One region of the Salininema proteolyticum genome, then DNA from elsewhere that is predicted to be linked to it. Evidence: riboswitches for the same ligand, from Rfam matches in the RefSeq annotation. Region 1 holds a riboswitch; each other region holds the start of a gene.

What was found. Region 1 has a riboswitch for cobalamin ahead of ACFTE1_RS07170 (CbtB domain-containing protein). Riboswitches for the same ligand answer to the same signal wherever they lie in the genome.
Region 2: another riboswitch for cobalamin. It lies ahead of ACFTE1_RS04330 (ABC transporter substrate-binding protein); the one in region 1 lies ahead of ACFTE1_RS07170 (CbtB domain-containing protein).
Region 3: another riboswitch for cobalamin. It lies ahead of ACFTE1_RS18835 (acyl-CoA thioesterase); the one in region 1 lies ahead of ACFTE1_RS07170 (CbtB domain-containing protein).

What each region holds. Positions count from the first base shown of each region.
Region 1 is NZ_JBHUNX010000001.1:1,522,335-1,529,362, forward strand. It holds gene cobN (cobaltochelatase subunit CobN) at 1-1,217, opposite strand, end outside; gene ACFTE1_RS07150 (cobyric acid synthase) at 1,217-2,782, opposite strand; gene ACFTE1_RS07155 (cobalamin biosynthesis protein) at 2,779-3,711, opposite strand; gene ACFTE1_RS07160 (histidine phosphatase family protein) at 3,708-4,289, opposite strand; gene ACFTE1_RS07165 (CbtA family protein) at 4,286-5,077, opposite strand; gene ACFTE1_RS07170 (CbtB domain-containing protein) at 5,086-5,271, opposite strand; cobalamin riboswitch at 5,300-5,521, opposite strand; gene ACFTE1_RS07175 (class I SAM-dependent methyltransferase) at 5,705-6,430, shown strand; gene ACFTE1_RS07180 (MFS transporter) at 6,634-7,028, shown strand, end outside.
Region 2 is NZ_JBHUNX010000001.1:906,135-913,162, forward strand. It holds gene ACFTE1_RS04320 (ATP-binding protein) at 1-595, shown strand, start outside; gene ACFTE1_RS04325 (FecCD family ABC transporter permease) at 681-1,730, opposite strand; gene ACFTE1_RS04330 (ABC transporter substrate-binding protein) at 1,734-2,732, opposite strand; cobalamin riboswitch at 2,751-2,930, opposite strand; gene ACFTE1_RS04335 (ABC transporter permease) at 3,011-3,865, opposite strand; gene ACFTE1_RS04340 (ATP-binding cassette domain-containing protein) at 3,862-4,839, opposite strand; gene deoD (purine-nucleoside phosphorylase) at 4,941-5,654, opposite strand; gene ACFTE1_RS04350 (BMP family lipoprotein) at 5,929-7,028, shown strand, end outside.
Region 3 is NZ_JBHUNX010000001.1:4,082,840-4,089,867, reverse strand. It holds gene ACFTE1_RS18845 (trypsin-like serine peptidase) at 1-1,783, shown strand, start outside; gene ACFTE1_RS18840 (hypothetical protein) at 1,807-2,940, opposite strand; cobalamin riboswitch at 3,132-3,327, shown strand; gene ACFTE1_RS18835 (acyl-CoA thioesterase) at 3,431-3,874, shown strand; gene ACFTE1_RS18830 (hypothetical protein) at 3,903-4,808, shown strand; gene ACFTE1_RS18825 (hypothetical protein) at 5,455-6,036, shown strand; gene ACFTE1_RS18820 (hypothetical protein) at 6,120-6,752, shown strand; gene ACFTE1_RS18815 (hypothetical protein) at 6,779-7,028, opposite strand, start outside.

The DNA of each region.
Region 1 (7,028 bases):
CCCTGTTCGCGCATGGCGCGCAGCAGCGCCGCCGTCGAGGCCGGCGTGTCGAGCCCGACGCCGTTGCCGATGCGGGAGTGCTTGGTCGGGTAGTTGGACATGACGATGGCGATGCGCTTGTCCTCGTTGGGGACCAGGGACAGGCGGGCGTAGCCCAGCGCGATCCCCGCGACCCGGGCGCAGCGTTCCTCGTCGGGCACGTACCGCACCAGCGGCCCGCCGATGCGCTCGTCCACGCCCGTCGTCTCCTTGAAGGAGAACGGAACGGAGATGATCCGCCCGTCGAACTCGGGCATGGCGATCTGCATGGCCGTGTCCAGCGGTGAGAGCCCGATGTCCGACTCGCGCCAGTCCTCCCTGGCACCGGTGGCCGCCAGGGCCTGCACGATCGGAATGCCCAGGGTGTCCAGCGCGCCGGGCTTCCAGCTCTGCTCGGTCAGAGCCCCCGCCTGCTGACCGTGCGCGCCGCCGGCGGCCAGGACCGTCACGATCAGCGCGTGCAGCTCGACCCCGGCCTGCTCGGCCAGCTTGAGGACATCGATCGCGCCGTCGGCGTTCTCCCTCAGGGAATAGCAGTACAGGCCCACCGCCCGGGCCCCCTTCGCCTCGACGGCCTCGATGAGCGCGTCGATGAAGGCCGTATTGCCCGCCAAGAGGTGCGAGCGGTAGAAGACGACGCCGACGACCGGCCGCCCCTCCTCGATCCCGCTGAACGGGTCCTCCAGGCGGGGGTGGTAGACGCCGACCTCCGGCGCGTCGGCCGGCTCGTCGAAGCCGAAGCCCTTGAGCAGCAGGGTGTCCGCGAGGAAGCGGAACAGGTGCTCGGTGTTGTCCACCCCTCCGAGGCGCAGGTACTCGAACGACTGCGCCACCACGGCCGTCGGCGCCGTCGACGCCTCGGTCAGCTCGGCGTCGGGGGAGGACTCGCCCGACAGCGCCACCAGCGCAGCACCGCTCTCCGCGCACCGCGCCCGCAACCGGTCGAACAGGTCCGGGAACGCCGCACGCCCTCCCAACAGCCGGGTCACGACGATCTTCACGTCGCCCATCGCCTCGTCGAGCCAGCGCTCGAGCGCGGCCCTGTCGTCCTTCGGCGCACGCGCCGGGTTGAGCGCGCGCACGGCGATCGCCTCGCGGTCGAGGCGCTCGACCGCCGAGGCCGCCGCGAGGATCTCCGTGTCGGCGGTGGACAGGTACAGGATCGTGTCGGTGGCCATCAGTCTCGCTCCATCTGCTTTCTCAGGGTCTCTGTCAGCGGCGCCCCGCCCGGCGGTGCGACGGGCAGGTCGGGCGGCGGTCCATTGGAGATGATCCCCTCCAGGGCCGCCGTGTCGAGGTGCTCTTCCAGGACGTCGGCGAAGGCGTCCACGCGTTCGCTCCGCAGCCGCGCGAAGTCCACGTCCCCGGGAGTGAAGTCCAGTCCGCGCCGGCGGGCCACCTCGCCCAGGAAGGCGCGGCGCAGGTCGTCGTTCTCGAACAGGCCGTGCCAGGACGTGCCGTGCACGGCGTCCACGACGCAGCCCTCCTCGGCCCCGTCGCCGTCCACGAGCCAGGCGTCGCCCGCCAGTCTCTTCGGCCTGCCGTGCCGGATGGAGTAACCGCCCGCCACAGGCCCGCCGAGGACCGTCGCCCGGCCCTCGTGCCGGCGCAGGGTCTTCTCCTCGTGGAAGACCGTCTCGACCGGCAGGAGCCCCAGGCCCCGCACCAGCCCGGCGCCGGACTCCACGTCGTCGTCGATGGCCTCGCCCAGGATCTGGTAACCGCCGCACACCCCGAGGATCGGGCCTCCCAAGGCCGCGCGCTTCTCCAGCGCCGCGTCGATCCCCAGGCCCCGCATCCACTCCAGGTCGGCGACGGTGTTCTTCGTTCCGGGCACGACGACCAGGTCGGCCTCCGCGACCTCGGCCGGATCGGCTGTCATGGACACGCGCACACCCGGTTCGGCGGCCAGCGCGTCGAGGTCGGTGAAGTTCGAGATCCGGGGAAAGCGCACCACCGCCACGTCGATCCCGTCGCGCCCCAGCGGGGGAGTGGAGGGCCGCGAACGGTCGAGCGCCAGGGAGTCCTCGGCGTCGACCATGAGCCCCTCCACGTGCGGGACCACGCCCAGGCACGGCCGCCCCGTCAAGATCTCCAACTGCTCGATGCCCGGATCCAGGACCGCCCGGTCGCCCCGGAAGCGGTTGATGACGAAACCGCAGACCAGCGCCTGGTCCTCGGGCTCCAACAGCGCCAGAGTGCCGTACAGGGCGGCGAAGGCGCCGCCGCGGTCGATGTCGCACACGATGACGACCGGCAGCCCGCACTCCCGGGCCAGCCCCAGGTTCGTCAGGTCGAAGGGCCGCAGGTTGATCTCCGCCGCGCCCCCGGCCCCCTCGGCGATGACGAGGTCGAAACTGTTCTCCAGGTTCGCGAAGGACTCCGCCACCACGGGCAGCAGGGCCTTCTTCCTGCCGTGGTAGTCGCGCGCGCCGGCCTCGAAGGCGGCCTTCCCCCTCACGACGACCTGCGAATGGCGCTCGCCGGTGGGTTTTATGAGGATGGGGTTCATGTCCACGTGCGGCTCGACGCCCGCCGCGTGGGCCTGGGCCGCCTGGGCGCGGCCGATCTCGCCTCCCTCGGGCGTGACCGCCGCGTTGAGCGCCATGTTCTGGGCCTTGAACGGCGCCACGGAGATGCCCCGCCGCGCGAACAGGCGGCACAGCCCGGCCACGAGGACGCTCTTTCCCGCGTCCGACGTCGTTCCGGCCACGAGCAGGCTTCCCGTCAGTCCTCGGTTCATCGCTTCCGCCTCCTCGTCATGAGCGCTCCCGCCACCGCGAGCCCGGCCGCCGCGGCGCCCACGGCCCACGACAGCTTCCTGGCGCGCTTGATGTCCTCTCGCGCCGGGGCCTTTCCGTCGCCCATGGCCGGACGGGAGTCCTCGGCGTCGCCGTAGGAGTTGACCGACCCGCCGAGCCGCAGGCCCAGGGCGCCGGCGAAGGCCGACTCCACCTGGCCCGCGTTCGGGCTCGGGTGTCGGGACCCGTCTCTTCTCCAGACCCGCAGCCCCTCGGCCGTGCTGCCGCCCGCCACGGGTGCCAGGACGGCGGCCAGGGCGGCGCTGATCCTTGCCGGGACAACGTTCGCCAGGTCGTCCAGCCGGGCCGAGGCCCAGCCGAAGTTCCGATAGCGGGACGTCTTGTAACCCACCATCGCGTCGAGAGTGTTGACCGCGCGGTAGGCGGCGATCCCCGCCGGTCCCGCCGCGAATACCCACCACAGTGGAGCGACGACGGCGTCGGAGGTGTTCTCCGCCAAGGACTCCACCGTCGCCTTCGCCAACTCGTCTCCGTCCAGCTCGGCGGCGTCCCTGGCGCACAAAGAGCGCAGCGCGAAGCGGGCCCGGGAGAGCGAACCGACCTCCAGGGGACGGTCGACGCCGTCGGCGGCGCGCAACAGCGAGCGGCCTCCGAGGGCCGCCCACGCGGTGGCGGCGGTGAGGACGACGGTCCAGCCTCCGCTCGCGCGGCGCTGGAGGATCCAGACCGCAGCCGTGGGAACGCCGACCGCGACGGCCGTGTAGACCGCGCCGGCGGCCCGGCTGTCGGCGTAGAGGACGCGTTCGAGCCGCATCGCGGCCTGCCCGTATCCGGCCACGGGGTGGAAACGGCGCGGGTCGGCGAAGAGCGCGTCGGCGAGGGCGCCGAGCGCGATGCCGGCCGCCCTCATCGCACGGGCTCCTTGCTGAGCGCGCGGAGCGACCAGATTCCATCGTGCGCGGTGAAGGTCGTGACGCTCCCGGGCATCGGGTCGATGCGCCACAGGGACGTCGACGGGGCCTCCAGGACCGACAGCACGGCGGCCTTGATCGGTCCGGCGCTGGTGACGACGAGAGTGGTCTCGCCGGTCGCCGCGAGGTCCCGCATCGCGGACTCGACCCGCTCCTTCAACTGCGCGAAGGTCTCCCCGCCTGGCGGGGAGACGCCGAAGGGGTCCTCCAGCCAGCGGCTCATGTCGTCCGGGTAAAGTTCGGCGGCCCGGGCCAGGCTCAGGCCCTTCCACTGTCCGAAGTCGAGCTCGCTCCACCGGCCGTCGACGACCGGGTCGGCGTGCCCGGCCAGTTCGGCCGTCTCCAGGCACCGCCGCAGCGGGGAGGAGGCGGCCCGGTCGGCCTCCAGCCTTCCGCACCAGTCGGCGACCAGGTCGCGGCCCTTCGCGTCGAGCGGTTCGTCGGCGGCGAAGAGGCTCCGGCGGGTCGCCGATGTCGGGCCGTGCCGGAGCAGGTGGACGGTGGAGCGACGGCTCATGCGGCGGCTTCGGCTTTCTTCTCGGTCCCGGCCGCGGCCTTGTGCGAGGCGCGCAGGTTCAACCACGCGAACACGGCGGTCAGGGCGGTCCACAGGATCAGTTGGGTGCCCATCGAGGAGAGCCGGAAGTTCCACATGACGTCGACGGGGAAGTCCCCGGCCGATTCGGGCGCGGGCAGCGCGAACCACGCGCCGCCCAGAACCACCACGGCGGCGAGGCCCACGGCGACTTGGCGGGCCTCCCGCGACCAGTGCTGCGAGCGCAGGAAACGGGCCACCGCCCAGAGGACGAGCAGCGCCGCCAGGCCGATGCCGAGCGACAGGGTGAACAGGCCGGTCCGGTTCGCAATGGTGCCCGGGTCTCCGACCGCGGGCGGGTTGGCCGGGTAGGCGAGGGCGGGGAAGAGGACGACGGTGCCGTAGACGGCGGCGCCGGCCTTCCAGGAGGCCGCCCATTCGTCAGCGGTCTCCATGCGCCGGCGGGCGAGTCCGTAGCCGAGGCCGAAGACGCCGCCGAAGGCGGCGCCCACCAGGCCGGTGGCCACCGGGAGCATCGCCTCCTGCACGGGCCGGGAGACCAGTTCCCCTTCGTCGTGTCCGTGGGCGCCGGCCTCTTGTTCGGAGCCCGCGTCATGGTCGTGCGCGGCCTCCTGTTCGGAGGCCTGTTCTTCGAGTTCGATGGCGTCGCGGACGGCGGGTTCCCCGGCCGCCCAGGCGAAGAGGCCCGCGAGGAGCCCAGCGAGCAGTCCCGCCGCCAGTCCCCGGCGGAGGTAGTCGGTGATCGTCATGGCTCCCCTTAGTGGCAGGGGAAGCCGAGAAGGTGGCGGGCGTCGTGGAAGGCCTCGTGGAGCCAGGGCGTGCCGCCGGTGAGAGTGCCCTGCTCGAAGCCCACGGCGTACAGGACGGCCGCGAAGAGGACGACGGAGAGGGCGGTGATGAGAATTCGGCGGGGCGAAGCCGCCGCAGCGCTGATGGCAGTCATGTTTCCTCCACGGGGAATACCTCGTCCCCGAGAATCGGGACAGCGAGTCAGTATCCTGGCTATCGGATCGCCGTCCCCCGCTCAGCCTTCCCGGTCTCCCAGTGGCTATTCTCTGTCCGATCGGACGCCTGAGGCGCCCGGAGCGAGAGACTCCCCGAATACAGTGGCGGGACCGCCGCGGATTCGCACCGCGTTCCTGACTACCGCTATCTAGAGTCGAGATCACTCTACACACCGGCTCGCGCACTGTAAACCCACGGCCCGAGCGAACGTGAGCCATTCGCGCAACACCAGCTAGGCGCCCCTGCGAGGGGTCTTCAAAGGACTTTTCATTTCGCCCGCGTCCATTTTCCTATTGCAAACAGTACGTACGTATTGTTAGAATTGTGGAGACGGAACCCCGTCCAGAACCGCTCAAAGGAGAGGGACGACGATGACCCAGAACTTCGGTACCGAGGCCGACCTCTACGACTCCATCCGCCCCACCTACCCCGCCGAGGCCGTCCGGTACATGCTGGGGGCCGAGCCCCTCACCGTCGCCGACGTCGGAGCCGGGACCGGCAAGCTCACCGCCGGCCTTCTCGCCGAGGGACACACCGTCACCGCCGTCGAACCCGACGGGCGCATGCTCGCCAAGCTCCGGGAGAACCACCCCGGGGCCCGCGGGGAGGAGGCCCCGGCCGAAGACCTGCCCTTCGCCGACGCGTCCCTCGACGCCGTCACCGCCGGACAGGCCTTCCACTGGTTCGACAAGGAAAAGGCGCTCACTGAGTTCCGCCGCGTCCTCAAGCCAGGCGGCGTCTTCGCCCCCGTCTGGAACGTTCGCGACGAGGAGTACGAGTGGGTCGCCGCCATGTCGGAGATCATCGGCTGGTCCTCGGCCGAGTACGTCGCGCCCCTCGCCACCGCCGGAGACTACTTCGCGCCCCAGTTCCCCGACCAGGAGTACGCCGTCTTCCGCTTCGCCCTGCCCGTGACCCGCCGCGGGCTCGTCGCACTGGTCCGCTCGCGCTCCTACTACATCGACGGCACCCCCGAGCGCCGCGCCGAACTCGACGAGGGAATGGAACGGCTCCTCGACACCCACCCCGACCTCAAGGGCCGGGAGAGGATCGACCTGCCCTACAAGGCCTACGCCTTCCGTCTGACGGCCGGCTGAGCCCGGTACCCCGCCACCTCGGACGGAGAGACCTCCCCAGGGGCGTACGGCCGTCGGGTGGAATCCCACTGTCTCGAGTCCTTCCCTGGCGCCGGACGGCCGTGGGTTGGTCGCACCCTGTCCCGGCACCCATGTCGGAGAGGGCCGTCGATACCCTCATATCGACAGTCCTCTCCGTTCACGCGTTCCCGGCAGGTCCCCCCATGCTCTCCGATCCCTTCCGGCGCCTGACCTGCGCCGCCGTACTCACCCGCTTCGCAGACACCGGCCACACGGCCGTGTTCGCCCTCCTCGCCGCCCGTCTCACCGACGACCCCCGCCTCGTGTCCGCCGTCGCCGCCTGCTCCTTCCTCCCGTGGGTCCTCTTCGGACTCGTCTCCGGCGCGCTCGTCGACCGCCACTCTCGCCGCCGCCTCTTCCTCACCGCCGACCTGGTCCGCGCCGTCCTGGCGTTCGCCCTCGCGACCCTGCTCTTCACCGGACACCTGTCCCTCGCGGCCGTGTTCATCGGCGCCTTCGCCATGACCGCCCTGCAGACGGTCTCCGACAGCTGCCTCAACAGCCTGGTGCCCGCCCTGGTCCGAGCCGACGGCCTAGG
Region 2 (7,028 bases), 620 kb from region 1:
CCGCGCCCGGCTCTCCGCCCTCGAAGACCCCGGCCGTGAGGGGCTCGCGGAGAACTCCTTCCGCACGGAGCACGGCATGTGGGCGCTCGAGTACGCCGGAACGACCGTGCACGTCCCCGACAGCAAGGGCCTGCGCGACCTCCACCACCTCCTGGGGCGCCCGGGACACGCTGTCGCGGCGACGCGCCTGCTCAATCCCGCGGGCGGCGCCGAGGCCGTCCAGGCGGCGTCGATGGGCGGCGACGACGTCCTCGACGAGAGGGCCCGGCGCGAGTACCGGCGTCGGCTGGAGGAACTCGACGAGGCCATCGACGCCGCGGCCCTCTCCGGGGACAGGGGCAAGGCGGCGAGGCTGGAGCGGGAACGGCGCGATCTGGTCGGCTTCCTCAAACAGGCCACCGGGCTGGGCGGCCGCAGCCGCCGCCTCGGCGACGCGGCCGAACGCGCCCGCAAGACCGTCACCAATAGGATCCGCAACGCGGTCAGGAAGATCGAGTCGCTCCATCCCGACCTGGGAATCCACTTGAGGGAGTCGGTGCGGACCGGGGCGCGGTGCGTCTACGAGCCGGACGAACCGACGTCCTGGAGGCTGTGAACGCGCCCTCCCGACGACGTCGCGCCCGCGGTCCCGACCCCCGGCGCGCTGGAGCCCGAACGCCCGGCCGCCGCCGGGCTCTCCGCTAAACGGTGTCGCCCTCGCGGAAGCGCCGCAGCATGAGCACGATGAACACCGGCACGCCCACCGCCGCGGTGAGGATGCCGACCGGGATCTCGCGCGGCTCGAAGACCGTGCGCGCCAGGGTGTCCACCCAGATCATGAAGACCGCCCCGGCCATCGCCGCGGCGGGCAGCAGGCGCCGCTCGTCGGGCCCGGTCAGGAACCGCACGGCGTGCGGCAGGATCAACCCCACGAAGCCGATCGCCCCGGAGACCGACACCAGCGAGGCCGTCAGCAGCGCGCCCAGGGCCATCAGCACCCAGCGCGTCCGGTTCACCGACACGCCCAGGGCCACGGCCGTCTGCTCCCCGAACGCGAAGGCGTTGAGCGACCGCGAATGCGACAGGAACACGGCCGCGACCACGAAGAACACCACGGCCACCGCCGCCAGGGAGTCCCAGCGCGCGCGTGCCATGGAGCCGGAGAGCCAGTAGGTCACCGACTGGGTCCGCTGCGGGTCGCCCACCCACACGATGACGAAGGACGTGATGGAGCCGCAGAACTGGCTCAACGCTATGCCCGCCAGGATCATCCGGCCCGGCGCGAGCGCTCCCCGCCGGGTCGAGAACAGCACGACCAGGGCGAAGACGGCCATCGCGCCGATGAAGGCTCCGGCCGTCAGCGCCAGGGTCCCCGAACCGACCCCGGCCACCAGCACCAAGACCGCGCCGAGCGTCGCCCCGGAGGACACGCCGAAGAGGTAGGGGTCGGCCATGGGGTTGCGCGTCAGGCTCTGCATGACGGCGCCGACCAGGGACAGCCCGGCCCCGACGATCCCGGCGGTGAAGACGCGCGGCAGCCGCAGCTCCCAGACGATGTGGGCCTGCAGCGCCGTCGATCCCCACGAGCGCAGGCCGACGCCGTCGGCCGCCGAGGACCAGACCTCGGACAGGGTGAGGGAGGCCGGGCCTATGGCGACGGCCTGGGAGACGGTCAGGAGCAGGACCGCCGCGAGTGCGAAGTGGACCCAGCCGCGGCCGGGAGCACCCCGCTTGACGGGTGCCACCGCCACGGCTTATTCCACGGCCGCGCCGATGGAGGCGCTCAGGTCGGCTACGGCCTGCGCGTTGCGGAAACCCGGAGTGGTGGCGGAGAACGGAATCGAGACGACGCGCCCCTCCTTCACCGCGTCCAGACTCCGCAGGGCCGGGTCGGACTCCAGGTGCTCGATCTTCTCGGCGGCGGGGGACCACTCGGCGTCGACCACCACGATCACGTCGGGGTCGCGGTCCACGACCGACTCCCACGTGACGTCGCCCCATTTGCCCTCCACGTCGCCGAAGGCGTTGTCCACGCCCAGCTCGTCCATGATCGCGGCCGGAGCGCCGCAGCAGGCGCCGACCGAGGGGACGTCGGTGGCGTTGTCCCACCACATGACCGACAGATCGGCGTCCTTCAGGGACTCGGCGGCCTCCGCCACGGTCGCCTCCTGTTCGGCGACGAGCTCCTCGCCGCGCTCGGGCACGCCGAAGACGTCGGCGATCTGGAGGATCTCGGTGCGGACGTCGTCCAGTGAGGTCTCCTCCTCGGCGCAGCCGGCGGGGGAGAGGTAGGAGGCGATGCCGAGCCCGTCGAGCTCGTCGCGGCCACCGGCGGCCTCGTCCTCGAAGGCGGAGGGGTAGGAGCCGTAGACGAAGTCCGGCTCCTTGTCGTAGACGGACTCCTTGGAGGGGTAGGCCTCGGAGAGGACGGGGACGCTCTCGTAGGCCTCGGCCAGGTCGGGATGGATCTCGTCGTCCATATAGGCCGTGCCGACCATGCGGTCCTCGAGGCCGAGGGCGAGCATGATCTCGGTGGCGGCCTGGTTCATGGTGATGGCGCGTTCGGGCGGGGAGTCGACGGAGACGTCGAAGCCGCAGTTGTCGACGGCGGCCGCGGCGTGGGTGGACCCGCCGGGTTCGGAGTCGGAGCAGGCGGTCAGCGCCAGCAGCGCCAGTGCGGCCGCGGCGCCGGGAATCGCGCGGAGCCTCAATGGGCGCGCGGTGAGCAGGGGGCGGGTACGGGTCTTGGTCAAGGGTCTCTCCATGCCTCGTGGTTTCCGGTCTCCGCGGCCGGTCTCCTGACTCGCGGGCCGGAGGGCCTGCCCTCCCGGCTCCACCGCCTTCCCGGGACCGAGTCCCAGTGGCCTGAGGTGGAGCCGCACCCGCTCACAGTAGCGAGGACTGTTCCGGATTCGCACCGGATTCCCGTCACCGCGGCACCCTCAGCGTAGAAGGGACCTCACAGGGGCGGGACACCGGTGTCCCGCCCCTGTGAGGTCCCTCAGTCCCGGTTTCCTCGGGCGGGCGACCGCTAGCTGCGGTTGTAGGCGCGCAGGGTCAGGGAGCCGAAGACGACCAGCAGGGCCGCCGACCAGGCGGCGGTCAGCAGGGTGGCCGTCGCGTCGAACTCTCCGGTGAAGAATCCGCGCACCGAGTCGGCCAGATTGCTGATCGGGGTGTTGGCCACGACCGGCTCCAGCCAGGAGGGCATGGTCGAGGGGTCGACCATGATGCTGGAGAGGAAGGTCAGCGGGAAGAGGACCGTCGTCGAGATGGACATGACGGTCTTCTCGTTGCTCACGATGAGCCCGATCCACGTCCAGATCCACGAGACGCAGAACGAGAAGGCGAGGACGACCGCGGTGCCGAGCAGGACTCCGCCCGCCCCGCCCTCGGGGCGGTAGCCCATGATCAGGCCGGTCACGAGCATGAAGGCGCCCGCGACCGTGTAGCGGACGGCGTCGGCCAGGAGGAATCCGACCATGGGGGCCGGGCGCCAGATCGGCAGGGTGCGGAAGCGGTCGGACACGCCCTTGGAGTTGTCGTTGGCCACCGAGATCCCGGTGTACATGGTGATCATGACGATCGTCATCACGAGCATGCCCGGCAGCAGGTACTGGATGTAGTCGCCGGTGGTGCCGGCGATGGCGCCGCCGAACATGAGTGTGAAGAGGACGAGCATGACCACCGGCCAGATGGTCACGTCCACCAGCTGGGCCGGGACGTGCTTGATGCGCAGCAGGGCCCGCCAGGTGAAGGCGCGGACCGAGCCCCACGCGGTGGGGTCGGTGTCCTGTTCGGATCCGGCCAGGAGCGCGCGGATCTCGGCGCGCTGCGGCGTGTCGGAGAGGGCGGGGGCCGCCGTCTTCTCGGCCGTGGTGGTCATCGGTTCTCCTTGGTGTCGGCGGTGTCGGTGAGCTGGAGGAACACCTCGTCGAGGCTGGGCTGCCCGACGGAGAGGTCGCCGACGCCGACGCCGGCGGTCGCGAGGGCGGTGAGCACGTCGGCGCCTTGGGAAGCGGTGCTGCCGGAGCTCAGGAGGGCGGTGAGGGCCAGCGGGTCGTCGTCGTACTGGACGGGGCCGGGCAGGATCGCGCCGAGCACGCGGGCGGCCTCGTCGCGCTGGCCGGGGTCAGTGAGCCGCAGGTGGATCTCGCCGGCCCCGACGCTGGACTTGAGCTCGCCGGGCGTTCCCTCGGCGATGACCCGGCCGTGGTCGATGACGGCGATGCGGCCGGCCAGCTGGTCGGCCTCCTCCAGGTACTGCGTGGTGAGCAGGACCGTGGTGCCGCCGTCCACGATGGTCCTCACTATGTCCCAGACCTGGTTGCGGCTGCGCGGGTCGAGGCCGGTGGTCGGCTCGTCCAGGAAGAGCAGCTCGGGCGTGTTGACGAGGGAGGCGGCGATGTCGAGGCGGCGGCGCATGCCGCCGGAGTAGGTCTTGACGAGCTTGCCCGACGCGTCGGTCAGGCGGAAGGCGTCGAGCAGGTCTCCGGCGCGGCGGCGGGCGGCGGGCTTGGCGTATCCGGCGAGGCGGCAGAGCAGGACCAGGTTCTCGTTGCCGGTGAGGTCCTCGTCGAGCGACGCGTACTGGCCGGTGAGGCTGATGCGGGTGCGGACTGCGGCGGGGTCGGCGACGATGTCGTGTCCGAAGACGGTCGCCTCTCCGGCGTCGGGGCTCAGGAGGGTGGCCAGCAGGCGGACGGTCGTGGTCTTGCCCGCGCCGTTGGGGCCGAGCACCCCGTAGACGGTGCCGGCGGGGACGTCGAGGTCGACGCCGTCGACGGCCCGGACGGTGTCGCCGCCCTTGGCGGCGAAATGTTTGACCAGCCCCCTGGTCGTGATGGCGTTCTCGGCCATGTCTCCTCCTCCGTGGTTCGGGGTGTTCACGGAGGAGGCGCTATCGGGGCCCGCTACATCGCGTGTAGCGGGCCCCGGCGGTGTCGTGCGGTCCGGAGCCTCTAGCTCTGGACGGCCGCGTTCAGGGCGATCTCGACCATGTCGCCGAAGGACTCCTGGCGCTCCTGCGAGGGCAGCGCGGTTCCCTTGATGATGTGGTCGGAGATGGTGCAGATCGCCAGTGCGCGGGCCTTGAACTTGGCCGCGAGGGTGTAGATGGCGGCGGCCTCCATCTCGATGGCCAGGATGCCGTAGTCCGACAGCAGGGCCTCGATCTCAGGCGCGTCGGTGTAGAAGGTGTCGGAGCTGTAGAGCTGGCCGACCCGCAGGTCGATGCCCGCCTCGGCGGCGGCCCGGTCGGCGGCCTTGAGGAGGCCGTAGTCGGCGACCGGGGCGTAGTCGACGACGTTCTGGAACCGGATGCGGTTCATGCTCGAGTTGGTCGTGGCGCCGATGCCGGCGACGACGTCGCGCAGTTCGATGTCCTCGTGGACCGCTCCCGCGGAGCCGACCCGGATGACGGTGCGGACGTCGTAGTAGTCCATCAGCTCGTGGGTGTAGATCGCGGCGGACGGCTGGCCCATGCCGGTGCCCTGGATGGACACGGGCCGTCCCTTGTAGGTTCCGGTGTAGCCGAACATGTTGCGGACCTCGGTGTAGCACACCGGATTCTCCAGGTAGGTCTCTGCGATCCACTTGGCGCGCAACGGGTCGCCCGGAAGAAGTACGGTGTCGGAGATCTCGCCCTTGGCGGCGGAAATATGCGGTGTAGGCATGTGTCCAGCATGCCATATTCATCCCATGAATTTTGGGGTCCTAGGCCGGTTCGTTACGCCATTGCAATCGGGGCGGCCCCGGCGATACCGCGTATCCGTCGTGGTTGTGGAATCCCTTGGCGCGGAATAGCTGTGGGGATGACTCAGCGTGTCGGCCCAGTGCCCGGGACTTGGTGGCGAACACCATAATACCTGCTCAAGGTCACAGGCGGGCGCGATAACGATTTCATTACAAAGGGTGCGGCAAGGCCTATCATGGGACGAATATTGCCTCATGTCGACCAGGAACAACCTTCCATTCTACCCGATCTCCGCAACACGCACCCCCGCCGAAGACCTTCCCCTCAAGCGGCTCGGCGGCATCGCCGCGGTGGCCGTGCTCGGCCTCGCCGCCTGCGGGTCCGGCGACGAGGACCGGGCCTCCGCCGGCGCCGACTTCGACGCCTGCATGGTCACCGACTCCGGCGAGGTCGACGACCGCAGCTTCAACGAGGCCGCCTGGAACGGATTCCAGCAGGCCGCCTACGGCAACTCCCAGATCGAGGTCGACTACGCGGCCTCCGAGTCCGAGGAGGACTTCCGGCCCAACCTCGAGCAGCTCGTCAACGACGACTGCGAACTCATCGTCGGCGTGGGAGCGCTCATGGCCGAGGACCTCGAGGCCGTCGCCGAGGCCAATCCCGAGACCCGGTTCGCGCTCGTCGACGGCCGCGTCGACCTCCCCAACGTCTACTCCATCGAGTTCGACCCCGCCCAGTCCTCCTTCCTCACCGGCTACGCCGCCGCCGAGATGAGCGAGTCGGACAAGGTCGGCACCTGGGGCGGCATGGACATCCCGCCGGTCACCGTCTTCATGGACGGCTTCGTGCGCGGCGTCGAGCACTACAACGAGGCCAAGGGCGAGAGCGTCGAGGTCGTCGGTTGGGACCCCGACTCCCGCGAGGGCAACTTCATCGACAGCTTCGAGGACGCCGACGCCGGTCGGGAGCTGAGCGAGGACTACATCGCCGAGGACGTCGACATCATCCACTCTGTGGGCGGCACCGCCGGGATCGGCGCGGTCGAGGCGGCCGAAGAGGCCGGCGACGTGCGGGTCGTCTGGGTCGACCGCGACGGCTGCGACGCCATGCCGGACAGCTGCGCGCAGATCCTCACCTCCTCGGTGAAGAACATCGCCGGAGCCGTCGAGAAGGCCATCGACGACGCCTTCGCCGGAGGGGCCACCGACGGCTCCTACCTGGGAGACCTGTCCAACAGCGGGGTGGGGATGAGCGAGTTCCACACCTACCAGTCGGACGTGCCGAACAAGCTGCTGAGCGAGCTCGACGAGCTGCGCGCCGAGCTGATCCAGGGCGACATCGAGCTGGACTCCCC
Region 3 (7,028 bases), 2.6 Mb from region 1:
CTGGTACGTTTTCTTCGCGATGCGGGCCACCGCGGACCTCGTGGAACGCGGCGACCGCGACAAGGCCGAGGAAGTGCTGGAGTCCGCTGTCTCCGTGCGGGATCGGTACCGGAGAGAGGGAGGCTTCGACGAGTCGCGGGAATGGCTCCTCCAATTGCTGGTCGAAGAGGTCCGCTCGCGAAGCCCGCTGGGCGACCGCGAGAAGTCGTCCGCCGCGCTGGAACAGTGCCTGCGAGCCGTCGAGCACGCGGCGGACGCGGGCGACGCGGACCTTCCCGAGCTGCTCCAACTCGTGGACTTCATGCACACCGCCCTGTCCGGAAGCGGACACGCCTCGGACGCCGCGCACCTCTCCGCGGCCATGGTCACTCTGGTCGCCAAGTGCGAATTCCCGTCCGAGGACGACAAACGCCTGGCCGTGGCGCGAAACCAGCTCCAGTACGCGGTCGACCTGGCGCTCGCGCGACGCCATGTGATCGCGGTTCGGGCCCTTCTGGACAGCCTGGAGCTCATCGAGGACATGGAGGAGGACGATCGCGTCTTCGACGTCAAGGCGCACGGCGAGGCACTGCTGTTGCTCACCGCCACCCGCGTGTCGCCGGAACTGTCCTTCGACGAGGTGGCGGCGCGGGCGGCCCATATGGGCGCCCGGGGGTCGGCGGAGGAACGGTGGGGAAGCCCGGGGTTCCTGTTCCTCGCCATGGCCCTGGCCGGCGTCGCCGAACACAGTCCCTCGGCAGACCGCGAGAGACGCGAAGAAACGGCCCGGGGCGCGATCAGTTTGACCTTTTTGGCGCGAGATGCCCACCGGCACGGCCTGAAACGCCTTGACAGGCAGATCGCGCGCTTCGACGGCCTGATCGAGAGCATCCTCGACTCGCAAGGCACGCCCGCCGACCTCCACGGAGCGGACCGAAAGGAACTCGAACGGGCCGGACACCAGCCGCAACCCGGGTCGGAGGGCCTCGGCTTCCCCGAAGAATGGCGCTCGCGCAACGAGTTGCGGAACAGGGCCTTGACCGCCATCATCGCGACCGTCGTCGGATCGGCGCTCATCCTGATACCACCGTTCGAGCAGGAATACCTGTACCGCCTGCAGAACACGATCCCCCTCCTGTGCATCGTCGTCGTGATCTGGAACGTCTGGTTCAAGAGGCCCTCACAGTTCCGGCAGCTAGCCGACGAGCTCAAGGCGATGAACGAGGACATGGAGGAACTCAACGCTTTCACGAGGCGAAGCTCCAAACCGGGAGAGGAGGACGGCCCCGCATCGTTGCTGCGGTCGCGTCCGCCCGGGTTCGCGGAGCGCCTGTTGCGGAAGAACCTGACCATCACCGACTACCTGGCCGGCGACCACTTCGGCGTGCCGTTGAACGAGGCCTGGCCGCTGGAACGGCGGCAGGCGGCCTACACCCGGTGGGTGGTCCGGCTGGGGCCCGTCAGCTACTTCGCCGTGTACGCCCTCGGCGTGGCGGCAGTGCCGTTGACGATATTCGGCGGATTCGGAATCCCCGCGTGGTTCGCGTTCGCCTACCTGCCCTTCTTCCTCCTGCACCTTCTCGTCGGTGGGAACCTTCCACGGGTGCGGCGCCTCCGCCAGAGCGGCTACTCGGAGCGGGCGGCGCAGATCATCTTCACCGTAGGGGCGTCGGACGGGGAACGCCGGGCGTTCGACCACCGCATGTTCCACTTCGCCGGACGCCTGCCGATGGTGCCGATCGTGATGACCGGGTTCGCCGTCGTCTCCGTCGCCAAGCTGGTCGAGTACTACGCCGGAGTGTGACCGCTCCGGTCGGCGCCCCTATCTCAGTCGAACAGCGCGAAGGCCCTCTGCGGGACGGCCCCGTCGCCGAACGTCAGGAAGGCCCCGCCCGCCGCGAACCCCGACGCCCCGGGAGCGGCCGCCAGCGCATGGACCCCCACCGCCGAGTCGGCATGTGGATTCCAGTCCCGCAGCCCGCCCGAAAGGTCCACGGCGAAGAGCTTCCCCCGCCGCACCTTGCCCGCGTAGCACTCGCCGACGGCGGGCGCCTTCATCCGGCAGACGCGGTCGAAGTGGCCCCCGGCGACGACGGTGTCCCCGTCGACGGCCACGGCCTGCAAACCGCCGTCGGCCGCCACCGACCACTTCAACCGCCCCGACGTCGAGTAGGAGACGAGGCTGCCGCCACGCCCGTCGACGGCCAGGTAGAGCGATCCCTCATGGACGGTCAACTGGTACGCGAGGGCCGTCAGGCCCGGACGGAAGGAACCGTCGGCCCGCCCGGTCTCCCGGTCGACGGCGGCGAAGTGCCGCAGCGAGGAGTCCCCGTCGACGGACCGGAACGCGCCCACGGCGTAGAGGCGATCGCCGTCCGAGGCGAGGTCGCGGATCGCCCCGTCCTCCACCGACGGCGTGAACGCCTCCACGGGCGCGCCCGAGTCGGCCGACACCGCGGCCAGTCTCGGGGACGGCTCGCCCGCGACCTGGCCGAACCGGCCGCCCAGGTAGACCGTGTCGCCGGCCGGCTCGATCGCGAACACCGCCCCCGAAGGGCGGGGCCGCCAGCCCGTGTCGACCTCGCCGGTGGCCAGGTCGAACCGCGCGGCCTTGGGCAGGTAGTGCCCGTCGATCCGGCGGAATTGCCCGCCGATGTAGAGGTGGTCGCCGGTGGCGGCGACCTCGTGCACGGTGCCGTCGATGTCGGCGCGGAAGGGCAGGAGGCGGCCTGTCGCGGCGGACACGGCCGCGAGGTGGTCGCGGCGGCGGTACACGCCGTCGGTGTCCAGGCCGTGGGTGAACTCTCCGGCGGCGAAGACCCGGTCTCCCGCGTAGGCGACCTGGAGGACCTCCCCGTTGAACGACGCGCTCGCGCGGGGCGCCTCCTCGGCCGCGGACGCGGGCGAGGCGATGAGGACCGTGGCCAGGACAGAGGTCAGAGCGATCAGAATGCGACTCATACCTCCCGATTCTGGTCCACAAAGTCCGGCAGTGGTGGGAGGCGACGCGTGTCCGAGCGAATTTCAACCGTTCGCGCCGGCCGATCCGCCCGGACGGCAGACCGAGACCTCCCGTTCCCAGCGCGCTCTGCGGGGCGCCCCGGCCCGCGCGACCGACGAACGTCATATTGTCCCTCCCCGCCCGCCTGGATAGACTCGGAGCCACCGGCGGTCCGACGACGGACTGAAAGAGGGAATCCGGTGGGAATCCGGAGCTGCCCCCGCAGCGGTCAGCGGGAACGACCTCCGCCAGAGGCACTGGGCTGAAGCCCGGGAAGCGGCGGACAGTAGGACTGCTTCGTGCAGGCGCCCGCGAGCCCGAAGACCTGCCGCCGGTGCGTGCGGAGATCCCGTACGCCTGACGACTACTTCGAGGGGAAGCAAGTTGACCTCCATCGACACGCTCGCGGCGAAGCCTGTCCGCGAATCAGAGCTGACACTCTCGCAGATCATGAGCGACCACGAGACCAACCTGATGGGCACTGTGCACGGCGGGATCATCATGAAGCTGGTCGACTCCGCCGCCGGGGTGGTCTCCGCCCGCCACTCCGGGGGTTACGCGGTGACCGCGACCATGGACGAGATGGCCTTCCTGGCGCCGGTGCGCGTCGGCGACATCGTCCACCTCAACGCCCGGCTGAACTGGGCGGGCGAGACGTCCATGGAAGTCGGCGTCCAGGTGACGGCCGACCGTTGGGACTCCTCGGTGCCGCCGGTCCACGTCGCCACCGCCTATCTGGTCATGGTGGCCGTGGACGAGGCCGGCAAACCGCGCCGGGTGCCGCCGGTGACGCTCGAGACCGGCGATGACGAGCGCCGTTTCAACGAGGCGGAGATCCGGCGTCGCCACCGACTGGCCAAGCGCGCGGAGATCCGCGACTCCCGCAAGGGCTGATGTCGTGCCCTGCTGAGAGAATGGGGCCATGGAGCCTGAAGACCTCTCCCAGTGGGGCTTGCACGCCTTCGCCCTCGGGGCCAGGAGCACCCCGCACGATGTCGTGGGGATGGACGGCAACGGCGTCCTCCTCAACGCCCTGAGGTACTGGAGCACGGCGGAGGACCTCCGCCGAAGGGGGTTCACGGCGGTGGAGAGCCGTCTGCGGCTCTTCGAGCTCTACCGCCTGGTCCACCGTGACGGGGACCGCTTCAAGGTGTCCTTCCCCGTTATCGGAGGCGACGCGACGGGCCGCGTCCGGAGTCGCTCGGGGGAGATGGCCAGGGAGCTCGCGGCCCGGACGGGGGACACCGTCGCCGCCATGGCGGAGGAACTCCGCGAGGACGGCTTCCCGAATCATGTGTATCCCGTCGTCTTCGGCTATGCCGTCGACGGCCTTCTCTGGGACGGGCTTCGCCGGGAAGGGGCGGTGCCGGACACGGGTCTCAGTGTGGAGCGGCCGTTGTGGAACGGCGCCTTCTGGGCGGTGTATCCGCCGCGTGAGGGAGCGGCCGGAGTCAACGAGGAACACCGCGAAGGCCGGACCCTCGTCATAGTCTGGACGCGGGAGACCGTGCCCGCCGTTCGCGAGAGCATGGCTTCCGGAGAGATTCGGCGTTGGCGCGAGGGCGGCGAGCTCCCCGTGCCCGCGATCGGGCCGTCGCACCGGCTCCACGGCCTCGCGGTCGAGCTCTGCGCTCCTATCGCGCAAGCCTTGTCGGAGGAACCGGTCTTGGACGGCCTGGGCGACCTCGACCATCGGGAGTGGACCCTGGTTCTCGCGCACGAACTCGTCTGGGACCTCATGGAAGCCTGGACGGACGAGGGGCTTATCGAACCTTGGCGGCCCGACGGCGGGATCTCCCAGCTCGTGGAGCGCATTGACGGTGAATGATTCCGGTGCTGCCGCGGGGGCCGCCCGCCATACGTCCATCCGCGATGACGAGATTCCGCGATTTGACCCGATGAGGGGCCGCCGCTTCCTCTACGCTTGGTGACCCCGGACTCCATCCAGGGAATTCCATCCCCCGTTCGAGTGAAGCGACACAGTCTTCGCCGCATAGAAGGTCTGTCGGCATGTCGACAGGCTTCGGGCCGTAACCTTTCCCGGGTGTTAAACGCGACACGAGCACAGTTACTCGGTTTACGAATGGCCCCTGGGGGATCGGGCGGAAACCATACGGCCATACTGCCTTTCCGTCCTGCCTCGATATCTTTCTACGCAAAAGTAGTAATGGACTGATCACTACTGAACCCCCTGGCCGTCAGGCACATTGGGCTAATGTGACCGAATACGAAGACGGCTTGCGTCGTCGTTTCGCCACTGCTACAGTCGATTTCCGTGGCGGTCCGTGGGCGCCACGTCGGGGATTCCACGCAAATGCCCTTTCCCTGTCGTCCGGAATGGCGGGCGCGGCGGCAATCAGGCCCCACAGGGGCCTTTCCACGAGATCTCAGCACAGGACAAGTCAACCGATGTGGGATACGGGAATTCACTCCACTCGGGTGGCGCGTGGCACCCCGGTGGAGAAGGAGGACCGTTGTCGACCGCAGGCATCAAGACCCGCAAGTCCCTGTCCCAGCGCGCCCGCAGGGCCCGCGAGCTCTTCGGAATCCGCCGCCACCCCGACGCCGTCAGGATGGTGCGCGACTATCCTGGACTCCTCCACGGCGCCAACCTGCTCCTCGGCAGGGGCGAGTCCGACCGCCCGCATGCCCTCGCCTACCGCTACCACTGGATGCCGGGCTCGGACATGGCCGAGGATCCGCCGCACCTCTTCATCTCGCACAACGGGCCCGTTCCGCCCACGGCGGGCACCCCGCTCGCGCTGATCAGGCCCGCGGCGTACTCGCGCCTCGATGACGCCGCGACCACCCATCTGACCATCCTCGAGATCGCGGACCTCGGACTCGAACTCGACCTCGGGTTCGGACGCTCCTTCGCGCCGCGCTGGGAGATGATCGTCCCCGCCGGCGCCCTCTGCGACGGGGAGGATCGGCGCGCCCAGGAGATCCTGCTTTCGCCCTACCTGCTCCACCTGGACGTCGACCGGCTCCGCCGCACCGACCGTCTTTCCTATGAGGATGCCCTTCGGCAGCTCTCCCGTTTGGAGCAACGGTGACCGCCTCTCGCGGTCGCGCCTCCCGCCTCAGCGGATTTCGCCCAGCACATTCTTTTAGTTCGGCTTACAGTGAAAGGAAGACCGTGGACGACTGCGCCCCTTCCGGCGACCGTCATATGGCCGAGAAACCGGCGAGCCCTCTCGACGAACTGACCCGTCCCCGCTCGGTCGCCCCTCGCGACGGGATCGGGCGCCGGGCCCCCTCCCTGCTGTCCCTTCTGCATTCCAATGTGGCCGAAGCTGCCCGCGCGTCCGCGGGCGAGCGTTCGGCCGACTTGTCACCCGCCTTGTTCCATGCGCTCCACACGCAGTCGGCGGAGTGGGCCGAACGAGTCGGTCTTCCTCTGGACACGACGCAGGGCGCTCCGGTCACCGCCCTGTCGATGCTGCTGCGCGACATAGCGGCCAAGGTCGACCCGGAGCCCGTCCTCGGCGTCGAGTTCGAGCGGTTCCTGACGCTCTGGTGCGATCGCATCCTCGCCGCGCTTTTCCCGCACGAGTTCTCGCTGACCCGGCGGTCCTCGCCGATGTGCCCTTCCTGCCACAGCCTGCGATCACGGTGCGACCGCGACGGCGAGCAGATCCGCGTCCACGCCGGGAGTGAATGGAGCGTTCAGAACGGACGGCGGTCCGGTCCCCGCTGCGTCTCCTGCGAGGACGCGTGGACGCTGCCGCAGGAGGGCGCCGGCCTGCACTGGCGCGCCCGGTCGACCTGACCGCTCCCGCCGTTCGAACATCGGCGTCATTCCACGCTGGTGAGGCACGTGACCGGGATGATCGTGGGATAGGTGTACGATTCCTCGGCGACGACCTCGTCGTTGACGGTGATTCGGCAGGTCACCGTTCCGGTTCCCTCGATCTCCTCCTCGTCGGGGATGGCGCCCTTCTCGCAGGCGCCTCCTTCGAGGGCGCGGCCGCCGCAGCCGGCGCCTTCCACGGTCAGGGTGACGAATGGCTTGTCGCCGTTCAGCTCGAAGGTCTCCGACCACGGG